Regions from separate parts of the Pedobacter sp. CAN_A7 genome, predicted to be linked through region 1. Evidence: riboswitches for the same ligand, from Rfam matches in the RefSeq annotation. Region 1 holds a riboswitch; each other region holds the start of a gene.

Region 1 (4,261 bases):
GTATTATGCACGAAATAGAACCTTATTACCAATGGCGCGACGACTACATTGCTGCAGAAGATGAGCGTTCGCCATTTTATAACACGGAATATTCAGAATTCTATTTCGACAAACAACTCTATAATTTTCTGATCCACCCGCAGTGGGATGATTTTGGGTCAACAACACTTTACATTAAAGTGCTTTATGTAGATTATGATCGCCAGTATGCCATCATTGAACTGATGGGCGAATGGAATGATGCCATTAACAATGACATTATGCTCTTGAAAAGAGAGATTTTAGAGTTGATGATTGATGAAGGAATTAATAAATTCATCCTTATCGGTGAAAATGTATTGAACTTTCATTCCTCCGAGGATAGTTATTACGAGGAATGGTTCCAGGATGTAGAAGATGGATGGATTACCGGCTTAAATTTCAATCCGCATGTGATCGAAGAATTCAGGGAATCTAATATCGACTACTACATTAATTTCGGCGGATTGCTTGACGAAATGGCATGGAGGACGTTAAAACCTTTACAGATTTTCAAGAAAGTTGAAGAAATTCTGACAAAAAGGCTCGGGGCATAGCTTTTGTAAAGAACAAAGTATACGTATCTTTAAATAAAATTAAAACACATGGATAACAATAATAATTACAACTGGGCACATAAGCCAGAGTATGTTCAACAACAAACAGGAGTTGTTGCGAAACGTTTCTTTGCTAATGTCTTCTTATGGATGTTCGTTGCTTTGGGTGTATCGACATTGGCAGCTGTATTTATGGCAAATACCCCTGCCGCAATGGATTATTTAATAAAATATGATGCCGCTGGGAACCGTGCTGGCATGAGTATATTAGGTTATGTAGCCATGTTCTCTCCATTAGCCTTGGTGTTATTGATGAGCGCAGGTTTAAGTCGCCTTTCTTACCCTGCTTTGCTGGGTATATTCGTAGCCTATTCAGTATTAACGGGCATTAGTTTAAGTTTTATCTTGCTTACCTATACCGCTGGTTCAGTAGTGGCTTGTTTTGCTTCTGCTGCCGGTATCTTCGGAATCATGGCCGTGCTGGGTTATACCACCGAAACTGATTTGAGTAAATTCGGCCCCATCCTTATGGTTGGTGTAATTGGTTTGGTGATTGCCAGTGTGATCAACATGTTCCTGGGAAGCTCTACTTTTGATTATATCATGAGTTTCTTTGGTGTAGCCATCTTTACTGCCCTTACTGCATACGACGTTCAAAAACTGAAACGTATTGGCGAAGGCATTGAAGAAAACGGCGATCAGGTAGCAGTTGCGGATACTAAGAAATTAGCCATCATGGGTGCCTTATCTTTATACCTTGATTTTATCAATATCTTCCTTTTCTTATTAAGAATTTTTGGAAGCAGAAAATAATCTCAATCAGAATATTATTTGGAAGGCCGTGCATATTTGCATGGCCTTCCTTATTTTATAAGCTTTACAAGCCATTTTCTTGGAAATGATTTTTCTTTGTTGCACCTTTGTAACGCTTATAGAGAAAGACGGAGGGATTAGACCCTGCGAAGTCTTAGCAACCTGTGCTTACAAGGTGCTACATTCTACTAAAACGTATAAACGTTTTGGAAAGATAAGTTGAATCGACTCCTATCCGGAATCCCGAATAAGCTTTTAGTATGGCATACCCAACCGCAGGTGATTCATCATCCTGGGAGGCTCCCCTACGCTTTAACAAAGATGACAAATGAGTATCAGAGAAGAACTTGAAAAACGAATATTAATTATTGATGGCGCCATGGGCACCATGATACAACGCCATATATTAACAGAAGAAGACTTCAGGGGAACGCGTTTTAAAGATCATCCATGTGATGTGAAAGGCAATAATGATCTCCTGAACCTGACTAGACCGGACATTATTAAATCCATCCACCTGGAATATTTAGCCGCCGGGGCTGATATTATCGAAACCAATACCTTTAGCACCCAACGAATTTCACTGGCCGATTACCAGATGGAAGACCTCGACTATGAAATGAGTTTTGAAGGTGCCCGTATTGCTAAAGAAGCCGTTACCGAGTTTATGGCCAACCATCCGGAACGTCAATGTTTCGTTGCTGGTGCCGTAGGCCCAACCAACAGAACTTTATCCATCTCGCCCGATGTAAACGACCCGGGATACCGTGCCCTTACTTTCGATGAGCTCGTGGATGCTTATGACCAGCAGATTAAGGGGCTGGTTGACGGCGGTGCCGATGTATTACTTATTGAAACCATTTTCGACACCCTGAATGCCAAGGCCGCCATATTTGCCATCAAAAACTATGAAGCGGTCATCGGCAGGAAAATAGAAATCATGATCTCCGGCACCATTACCGATGCCTCCGGCAGAACTTTATCTGGCCAGACCGTAGAAGCTTTTCTAAATTCTGTAGTTCACGCAAACCCTTTAAGTATTGGTTTTAACTGTGCCTTAGGTGCTAAAGAAATGCGGCCCCATATTGAAGAACTGTCCGCAAAAGCTCCTTGTTTCATTTCTGCTTACCCCAATGCGGGACTGCCGAATGAATTTGGTGCTTATGATGAGCAGCCGCATGAGACTGCCCATTTAGTGGAAGATTTTATGGCACATGGCTTTGTAAATATCGCTGGTGGTTGTTGTGGCACTACACCAGAACACATCGCCTGTATTGCAAAAAAGGCAAAAAATATTAAACCCCGCAAAATCCCAACGCAGGAACGTTATTTGCGCCTCAGTGGCTTAGAAGCCGTTACTGTAACCCCAGAAAGTATTTTCGTCAACATTGGCGAGCGTACCAATATCACCGGATCACCAAAATTCTCTAAGTTGATTTTAAGTGGCGATTATGAAGCGGCCTTAACTGTTGCCCGCCAGCAGGTTGCCGGTGGTGCACAAATTATTGACGTGAACATGGACGAGGGCATGATTGACTCGGAAGCCGCCATGACCAAGTTTCTAAACCTGATTGCATCAGAACCCGATATTTCAAAGTTGCCCATCATGGTCGATTCCTCTAAATGGACGGTCATTGAAGCGGGCTTGAAATGTTTACAGGGTAAGGGCATTGTAAACTCCATTTCCCTTAAAGAAGGCGAAGAAAAGTTTGTAGAGAGTGCGCGCAAAATCATGTCATATGGTGCTGCCGTTGTGGTCATGGCCTTTGATGAGCAAGGTCAGGCCGATAACTTTGAACGTAGAAAAGAAATTTGTAAGCGCTCATACGACCTGCTGGTTGACCAGGTAGGCTTCCCTGCGGAAGACATTATTTTCGATCCTAATATCCTGACGGTAGGTACCGGACTGGAAGAACATAATAATTACGCGGTCGACTTTATCAATGCGACACGCTGGATTAAAGAAAACCTGCCTTACGCCAAAGTAAGCGGCGGAGTATCCAACATCTCTTTCTCTTTCCGTGGCAATAATCCTGTACGGGAAGCCATGCACTCTGCCTTTCTTTACCATGCCATCCAGGCAGGTTTAGACATGGGTATTGTAAACGCCGGTATGCTGGAAGTTTATGAAGCCATCCCTAAAGAGCTACTGGAATATGTGGAGGATGTATTACTTAACCGCCGCGCTGACGCCACAGAGCGATTAGTGGATTATGCCGAAACCGTTAAATCAAAAGGTAAAGTACTTGTTAAAGATGAAGAATGGCGTAAAGGCACTGTAGAGGAACGTCTGTCGCATGCCCTGGTTAAAGGGATCATTGAATTCCTGGATGATGATGTGGAAGAAGCACGTCAGCAATACGCAAGGCCCATTCAGGTGATCGAAGGACCCTTAATGGCGGGAATGGACATTGTAGGCGATTTATTTGGTGCAGGTAAAATGTTTCTTCCCCAAGTGGTAAAATCAGCCAGGGTGATGAAAAAAGCCGTTGCCTACCTGCTGCCTTTTATTGAACAGGAGAAACTGGACAACCCCGATGGAAGCACCAGTTCTTTTGCTGGCCGCGTGCTCATGGCAACCGTTAAAGGCGACGTACACGACATAGGTAAAAACATTGTAGGTGTGGTATTAGCCTGTAACAACTTCGAAATTATCGACATGGGTGTGATGGTTCCCGCACAGGAAATCATTAAAAAAGCCCGGGAAATCGATGCGGATATTATTGGTTTAAGCGGCTTAATTACGCCATCCTTAGATGAGATGGTCCATTTCGCCAAAGAAATGGAACGTGAAGGTTTTACCATTCCGCTGATCATCGGTGGCGCCACCACCTCCCGTATTCATGCCGCCGTAAAGGTTGCACCGCATTATT
Region 2 (4,261 bases), on a different contig from region 1:
CCATTCAAGCTTTGTTGCGGATTGCCATCAAAAGGTGCCGTGAAATCATAGCTATTTAACAACTGGTATGGGGTAGCATCTTTACCTACTTTAGACCAGCCACCACGTAGTTTAGCAAAGTTTAACACCTCGCTTTGGATGTTAAAGGCTTCGGTCAGGATAAAACTGGCGTTCACCGATGGATAGAAATAGGAGCGGTTGGCGGCAGGTAGTGTAGAAGACCAATCGTTCCTGGCCGTTAAATTCAGGTAGGCATAATTTCTGAAACCCAACTGTGCAGAACTAAAGGCGCTGTATACTTTTTGTTTATTGTAAAAGTTAGAAGAAATCAGCGGGTCGCGAGAATTGCTTAGCGTGTATAATCCACTCACGGCAAGTTTCGGCGCTTTTTGGTTATTGTTCTCCAACGTTGTGGTACGGATGTTTCCACCTAGCAACACATCGAAGTTGAAATCTTCATTGATCTTCTTTGTATAGTCTAAACGGGCTTCCGTATTGTTTTCACTAAAGGTATAAGCATCTTCTTCGTAACTACCGAAAGGTGTACCGTTGGTGCCATAAGAAATTCTTATTTTCCTGCGGTCGGTATAATAATCATTACCTGTTCTGAAGTTTGCCGAAAGGCCATCAATAATTTTATAATTAAGTTCTACATTTCCAATGAGGCGGTTTCGCACCTGACCAACTGTATTTTCGTAAGCTACAAAGAAAGGGTTGCTGTAATAACTATTGTTCCAGTTCCTATCGTTACCATTGGCATCTTTGTAAGTCCTCAGGTCGTTTACATCCACCTGTCTCCCAAACCACGTAAATTGCAACATGGTGCTGCTTGCCCTACGGCCACCAGAGCCTGGCAGGTTATCGGCACTGCTATTCACATAGTTTGCCATAGCACCCAGGGTTAACTTAGGTGTAATTTTATAAGTTGTATTAAGGTTAAAGGAGTTTCTGGATTGCGATGAATTTGGTATTACACCCGTTTGATCCATGTTATTATAAGAGAAACGCATATCGTACTTTTCACCAGCACCTGCAATGGCGATACCGTTATTTAAAGTGCGGCCATTGTTAAAAAAGTCTTTTACATTATCAGGATGTGCAATAAATGGCACCGCTGCTCCATTAGAGTTAAACTGCGGTATTAACCGGCCATCTAATCGTGGACCCCAGCTTTCGTCAACTCCATCATTTAAACCACCCCCACGGCCATCTACATAGCTAAATTCACCATTGGCACCTTGTCCGAAACTGTTTTGATAATCAGGAAGAGTTAATAGGTTAGAAAATGTGGCGTTGGAGTTTACACTAATGCCCAGACCTTGAGCACCGCTTCCTTTTTTAGTGGTAATTAACACCACACCCGCCGCTGCTCTCGAGCCATAAAGGGCAGCCGCATTTGGTCCTTTTAACACACTCATCGACTCAATGTCTTCCGGGTTGATATCAGATATGGTATTGGCAAAATCTCTGGAACCAGCCACACCTAAATTCTGCGTGTTGTCTACGGGTACCCCATCAACAACAAATAAAGGCTGATTATTTCCGGAAATAGAGGTTTCGCCGCGAATGATGATACGGGAAGAACCCATATCGCCCTGGCTGTTGGTGATGTTTACACCTGCTATTTTTCCGGCTAAAGAATTGACCAGGTTGGCTTCTTTGGCTTCAGAAAAGTCTTTTGATTTCAGCTCCTGTACCGCATAACCCAAAGATTTTTTCTCTTTGCTGATGTTTAAGGCGGTGACCACCACTTCATTTAGTGAGTTTGATGCTTCGGCTAACTGAATGGTTAGGTTGCTGGTGCTGGCCGTAACCGGGATTTCCTTGTTGTCGAAACCCAGGTACGCTACTGTTAACACGTCACCAGAATTAGCACTGATCGTAAATTTTCCGTTGGGGTCGGTTTGTGTGCCGCTTGTTGTGCCCTTAACATAAATACTCACCCCAGGTAATGGACCGCCACCGGCTTGTTCTGTGACCACCCCTGTTATACGAACCGATTGCGCTGTAGCGGTCTGTACAACCAGTAAGGATAGAATGATCCCCACTGCATATTTGTAAAGTTTTTGCATGATTGCTGTTTTAATAAAATGGTTATAATGATTAAATAACCAGATATCAATGAATGGCTTTTCAGTTATCTTTCCACAGGTAGTGGATGGAGTTAGCACCTTTTGCCGGAGGGGCAGAGGTTGCTAAGACTTCATAGGGCCATACCCTCCGTCTTTCTAGATAAATAAAAATCAATGAACATCTAATTGCCTGCAAAGCTAGAAATAATCTATTATTTCTATAGGATTTATTTCAAATAAACGTTTTCTGAGATTAAACAGACAAAACAGGGAAAAGGAGATTGTAATTTATACTTTATTACGCTTAGCATACCAATAATAAGTTAGTGCAATTCAGAACAGTTGTAATAGGAGGGAAAGTACTGAACCCTCATTATACAACCACGGGTTTAAACTGCGGTGATGTTCTTTTGTTACTGGCTTGTTCATAGGCAAAAGCAACCAGGAGTAGGGCAGGTTCGGCATAGGCGGTGCCAATAAATGACAAACCCATTGGCAAGTCATGCCAGCTGCCCATAGGAACGGTGATGTGTGAATAACCGGCCATGGCTGCAGCGGAAGAAAAATAAAAGCCATTATCGTAATCGCCGTTAACCAAGTCTATACATACGGGAAAGCCATTACTAGGCGCAATGATGGCGTCCAGGTTATGGTCAGTTAATATCCGGTCGATTGCTTTTTTACTGTGTACATGTGATTTTTCCAAAGCCTCCAGGTATTCTTTTTCTGTTAAGTCCCCTTTTATTTGTGCTTTTTCCAATGTTTCCTGTTTAAAAAAGGGCATCATAGTGGCTTCATTTACTTTGTTATAGGCAATGACATCGGCAAGGCTTTTAATTTTAGAATTACAGCCACTCAGGTAGGCATTTAAACCAGCTTTAAATTCATAAAGCAATACGGTAAATTCAGCGTCTCCTGCATTTTTAAGGGTATCATTTAAGGATATTTCCGTGACTATAGCTCCCTGACTGCGTAAAACCCTGATGGCCTCATTCAATAATTCGTCTGTTGCTGCATGGCGTTTAAATGCTGATTTCTCTACACCAAGTCTTTTACCTTTCAATCCATCGGGCCTTAAAAAGGTGGTGTAATCTTTTTTAAACCTGCCTTCACTGTATTTGGTTACCGGATCCTGATCGTCAACGCCAGTCAGGGCCCCCAATAAAATGGCGGCATCGGTCACGCTGCGGGTCATAGGGCCTGCGGTGTCCTGGGTTTTAGAGATGGGGATGATGCCGGTTCTACTCCATAAACCTACTGTAGGTTTAATGCCTACCAGGTTGTTCACCGAGCTGGGCGATATGATAGAACCATCTGTTTCTGTACCGATGGCCAATGCACAAAGGTTGGCTGCAACGGCAGAGCCTGAACCAGAACTAGAGCCGCTAGGGTTTCTATCTAAAACATAAGGGTTTTTTGTTTGTCCGCCGCGACTACTCCAGGCACTGGTGGAGCGCGAGGAGCGGAAGTTTGCCCATTCACTTAAATTGGTTTTTCCGATGATGACTGCACCGGCCTCTCGTAATCTTTTGATAATAAAGGCGTCTTCGGTTTGGTAATTATCGCTCAAGGCAAGTGAGCCTGCTGAAGTTAACAGGCCATCGCCCGTATCAATATTGTCTTTAATCAACACTGGGATACCGTGCAGGGGTCCTCGCACTTTTCCTGCGGCACGTTCCTTGTCCATTTCTTCTGCCGTTTGTAAGGCGCTTGGGTGTAGCTCAATCACGGCATGTAATTGCGGACCGGCTTGATCGATTTTGGCTATGCGCTGAAGGTAAAGCGCTGTGATGGACTTGGAAGTGTAGGTCTTGTTTTCCATCTTTTTCTGCAATTCGAACACGCTGAGCTCGTTTAACTCAAAATTATCGGTTGTAGGTTGGTCATTGGCACCCCGGGTGCTGGAAGGTGCCAATACATGACATGAAGATACCGACAACGCACTTAAAGCTAATGCCGTTAAACCACCTGTTTTGATAAAGTTTCTTCTTTGCATAACCCTCTTAATTTTTTTACAAATAACAAAATATTATGCAATAAATTAACTAAATATTACGCACTCATAAAAGGGCTAGTTATACCGGTCTGTAGCGATATGGTAGGTAGGATCTTCGATAATATTGACGTCAATTACACTGCCGGCATTCTTGAGCAGTACGCGGCAGTCGGGACTGAGGTGTTTAAGCTGC
Region 3 (4,261 bases), on a different contig from region 1:
CAATTACCAGGGTGTTGGCTTTAATAGTGGCCAGTGCTTCCGGAACGCTTTTGCGCCCACGGCCTACATTATGGCTGTCCATCGCTTTGCTCAGGTACCAGTAACTATAGGCATTGAAACGTTTGCAAAGTTTTTCGCCCTGGTAATTCTGGTAGGAAGAGGCACGGAAGTTATTGGTTTTATCGTTAACACTTTCCAGCTGGGTGGCGCCATAGGCATCGTAAGTACGGTACGACAGCAATGCAATGCTGCGTGCTACTTTAAGTCCTTTTAAGCCACCTTCGGGATGTTGCGCATAGAAAGTGCGGTCGGCACTAATGGCCATGCGCTGGCTCTCGTTAAAGGCAATGCCCCATGGCGAATGCTGTGCATTGGTGGCCACCAATACCAGGTTTTCAATTTTAGAAGGTTCGGTAACTGCCCATTCTACGGCTTGCTGCCCCCCTAAAGAGCCCCCAATTAATACCTTAATCTCTTTAATGCCCAGGTGTGCAGCCAGCAACTGGTGCGCTTTAACCATGTCGCGTACGGTAACTTCTGGGAAAGCGAGGTAATAGGGCAGTCCGGTAACCGGGTTTATGCTTAATGGATTGCTGCTGCCGTAAGCAGAACCAATCACATTGGCACAAACAATATAATGTTCGTCGGGATTAAACAGGTTGTTGTTTCCAAAAAGCCCTTTCCACCAGTCCAACACATCAGCGTTTGCCGTCAACGCATGACAGGCCCAAATGACATTGTCTTTTTTTGCATTGAGTTTTCCATAGGTCTGGTAGGCTTGCTGAAGTCCCCTTAATTTTTTGCCACTTTCCAGCTGAAAAATCTTCGGGTAATTATAGGTGTTCATCGTACTCATTTTTTGTTGTTCGTTCTTAGGTTAGGCAGGTTCCTGTTGCTGGTGTTGTTGTTGTTGTTTTATTTTTTCAAAAGCCTGTTCAAAATCGGCTTTGATATCATCAATATGTTCAATACCTACAGAAACACGCAATTGGTTAGGGGTAACGCCGGCAGCCTTTTGCTCACTGTCGCTTAGTTGCTGGTGGGTAGTAGCCGATGGTTGAATAATCAGTGTTTTGGCATCGCCCATATTGGCCAGGTGACTCACCAGTTTAAGGTTATCGACTACGCCGGTTACATCCGTTTTACTGCCTTCCAATTCAAAGGAAAGCACCGCGCCGAAACCATTTTTTAAATACTTTTTAGCCAGGTGGTGATAAGGACTGCTTTCCAAACCTGGGTAACTTACCGAGCGTACCAAAGGGTGGTTTTCTAGCCAGGTAGCCAGTTCAAGCGCATTGTCTACATGACGCTGAACGCGTAGCGACAAGGTTTCTAAGCCTTGGATCAGTAGGAAAGAGTTGAATGGCGACAAGGCAGGGCCGAAATCGCGTAAGCCTTCTACGCGGGCACGGATAGCGAATTGTATATTTCCAAAGGGGCCATCAGCACCGAAGACATCAGAAAATATGAGGCCATGGTAACCTTCGGCAGGACTGGAGAATTGTGGATACTTGCCATTGCCCCAGTTATAATTGCCTCCATCTACAATCACGCCACCAATGCTGGTACCATGGCCACCAATCCATTTAGTGGCTGATTCTACGACTACATGGGCGCCATGTTCTAAAGGGCGGAATAGGTAACCGGCAGCGCCAAAGGTATTATCGACCACCAGAGGCAGGTCGTGTTTATTAGCAATAGCGGCTATTTTTTCAAAATCAGGGATGCTGAAGGAAGGGTTGCCGACTGTTTCCAGGTATATGGCTTTTGTTTTTTCGTCAATCAGGGCATTAAAATCTTCGGGTTGGTCAACATCGGCAAAGCGTACTTCTATGCCTAACCTTTTAAAGCTTACTTTAAACTGGTTATAGCTACCACCATATAAATGCGACGAGGAGACAAAATTATCACCGGCTTCGAGGATATTATTAAGGGCAATAAATTGTGCCGCTTGTCCTGATGCTACCGCTACTGCAGCTACGCCACCTTCGAGGGCCGCGATTCGCTTTTCAAACACATCCGTAGTGGGGTTCATGATCCGGGTATAGATATTGCCGAATTCTTTCAGTGCAAATAAATTAGCGCCGTGTTCAGAGTTTTTAAAAACATAGGAAGTGGTTTGGTAAATAGGCACCGCACGTGAACCTGTTGTTGGATCTATTTCCTGACCTGCGTGTAATTGTAGGGTCTCAAATTTTAAGTTTGCTGACATGATATTAAATGTTAAGTGATACTGTTGTTGGACTGATGCTTATAGAAGCATATAGACTAAAGCGTACCTTCATGAGGAAGGCCTTCCGGATGTGAGGTAACAGCAGGAAGATTTTTAAAATTAGTATATGCAGCAGCACATACAACAGTGAGTTGCAAGGATAAAGCTTGGGGACTTAACGATTTCGCGAACGCGATTTTGATGATGATTTGTTTTCATAATGTTTCAATTTTATCTTTCCATTTAACATCTGTTATCTGGTCAGGAATTGGCACCTTCTTCCTTTAGGTAGGGTTGCCAGTGGGTCTTTGAGCCTGTCTCTCGCCACTTCTTTATAAATCAAAACCGAAAAGGTATTGACTTTAATCAGCTTTTGCTGATGATGAACAAATGTAGCGAATAAAAATTAAACGCAAAATTAAATTCTGAAATATTTAACTTTTATGCGCTACAAAGCAATATAATTAGGCTAGTGCCTGGTTGATGTCGGCAATAAGGTCGTCGATATGTTCCAGGCCTACGGATATGCGTATTAAATTTTGAGGAGTTTTAGTATCAGGACCCTCTACAGAGAACCGGTGCTCAATTAAACTTTCCACACCACCTAAACTGGTGGCCTGCGAGAAAATTTTTACGCTGTTCACCACTTTACGTGCGGTTAGGGCATCACCCTTTACCAAAATAGACAGCATGCCTCCAAAAGCGCTCATTTGCTTTTTAGCAACCTCATGTTGAGGATGTGAAGGCAAACCAGGGTAATATACCGCTTCTACCTGGGGATGTTGTTCCAGGTGTAATGCCAGGGCCATGCCATTTTCACTATGACCACGCATGCGGTAGGGCAGTGTTTTGATGCTGCGTAAAAGCAGGTAACAGTCGAAAGGTGCAGAAACAGCCCCCCCGATTTGCTGAATGTTTTTGATTTTTTCCCAGAATTCGTTTTTTGCGGCGGTAATTAAGGCGCCGCCCAAAACGTCGCTATGGCCACCAATGTATTTAGTGGTGGAGTGCATCACGATGTCGGCACCTAAATCTATGGGGTTTTGTAAACATGGAGAAGCAAAAGTACTGTCACAAGCCAGGATTAAGCCGTGTTTTTTAGTGATGCTGGCGATGGCTTCAATGTCGGTGATTTTTAATAAAGGGTTAGAAGGGGTTTCGATCCAGATCATCGCTGTATTGCTTTTGATAAAGGATGAGATGTTAGATGGATCAGTTAAGTCGACAAAGTCAAATTGCAGGGTGTCTGCAAAAATAGACTGTAATTGTTTCTTGAAACCCCAATACATGTCATCGGGCGCAATAATATGGCTACCAGGAGTTAAGGCCTGGAAGATGGTCATGCCTGCAGTGTTTCCTGAGGAAAAGGCAGCGGCATCAGCACCATGTTCTAATGCAGTTAATACGGCTTCTAAAGCACTGCGGTTTGGGTTGCTAACCCGGCTATACATGTGTCCCCCTGAGTACCCACCATCTTCATTACGTAAAAATGTGGTAGACAAGCTAATAGGCGCAGTAACATCGCCGGTAGAAGATAAGTTAATGTTTCCGCTATGTATTGCTATGGTTTCTGGTTTCATATGGTAAATTCTTTTTGGCAGGGTTTGTGTAATGCATGTAGCAAAATACAAGTATATGAAAAGAATATTAGTTATAGCAGCCATTTTATGCAGTTCATTAATGGTTTTGCAAAGTTGTTCAAGCACAAGTAATACTGCTTCAACCAGTTTGAAACGCGGAAAAGTTACGGGAACATGGGTATTAAACAACATAACTTTTGAAGGTGTTCCTGCAATTGCCGTAAAATCATTATTTGATGAAGCTTCTTACAAATGTTTTGTTGGAAGTACCTGGACATTGACCAATAGTGGTAATGGTAGTTATATGTTACCGGGTGGTAACGAATGCCCATCAGGTACACAAAGTATTTTCTGGTCGGTAAGTACAGCAGATGAAACATTCCAATTCAAAAAAATATATGAAGGTGATAAAGCTAAAAATGTAACAACTGGTTACAGATTGGTGCTTTCAGAAACTTCAGGAGACCGT

The links. A riboswitch is a leader RNA that binds a small molecule or an ion and turns the genes downstream of it on or off. The one in region 1 is predicted to bind S-adenosylmethionine.
Region 2: linked by a shared signal. The riboswitch ahead of IWX76_RS10860 (SusC/RagA family TonB-linked outer membrane protein) and the one ahead of metH (methionine synthase) in region 1 are both predicted to bind S-adenosylmethionine.
Region 3: linked by a shared signal. The riboswitch ahead of IWX76_RS03825 (O-acetylhomoserine aminocarboxypropyltransferase/cysteine synthase family protein) and the one ahead of metH (methionine synthase) in region 1 are both predicted to bind S-adenosylmethionine.

The regions. Positions count from the first base shown of each region.
Region 1 is NZ_JADOUW010000004.1:111,319-115,579, forward strand. Features, by position in the region: gene IWX76_RS15270 (hypothetical protein) at 6-575, shown strand; gene IWX76_RS15275 (Bax inhibitor-1/YccA family protein) at 624-1,388, shown strand; SAM riboswitch class I at 1,502-1,609, shown strand; gene metH (methionine synthase) at 1,717-4,261, shown strand, end outside.
Region 2 is NZ_JADOUW010000002.1:1,104,127-1,108,387, forward strand. Features, by position in the region: gene IWX76_RS10860 (SusC/RagA family TonB-linked outer membrane protein) at 1-2,072, opposite strand, end outside; SAM riboswitch class I at 2,135-2,239, opposite strand; gene IWX76_RS10865 (amidase) at 2,446-4,068, opposite strand; gene IWX76_RS10870 (SulP family inorganic anion transporter) at 4,144-4,261, opposite strand, start outside.
Region 3 is NZ_JADOUW010000001.1:848,272-852,532, reverse strand. Features, by position in the region: gene IWX76_RS03830 (homoserine O-acetyltransferase family protein) at 1-856, opposite strand, end outside; gene IWX76_RS03825 (O-acetylhomoserine aminocarboxypropyltransferase/cysteine synthase family protein) at 878-2,212, opposite strand; SAM riboswitch class I at 2,441-2,553, opposite strand; gene IWX76_RS03820 (trans-sulfuration enzyme family protein) at 2,677-3,792, opposite strand; gene IWX76_RS03815 (lipocalin family protein) at 3,848-4,261, shown strand, end outside.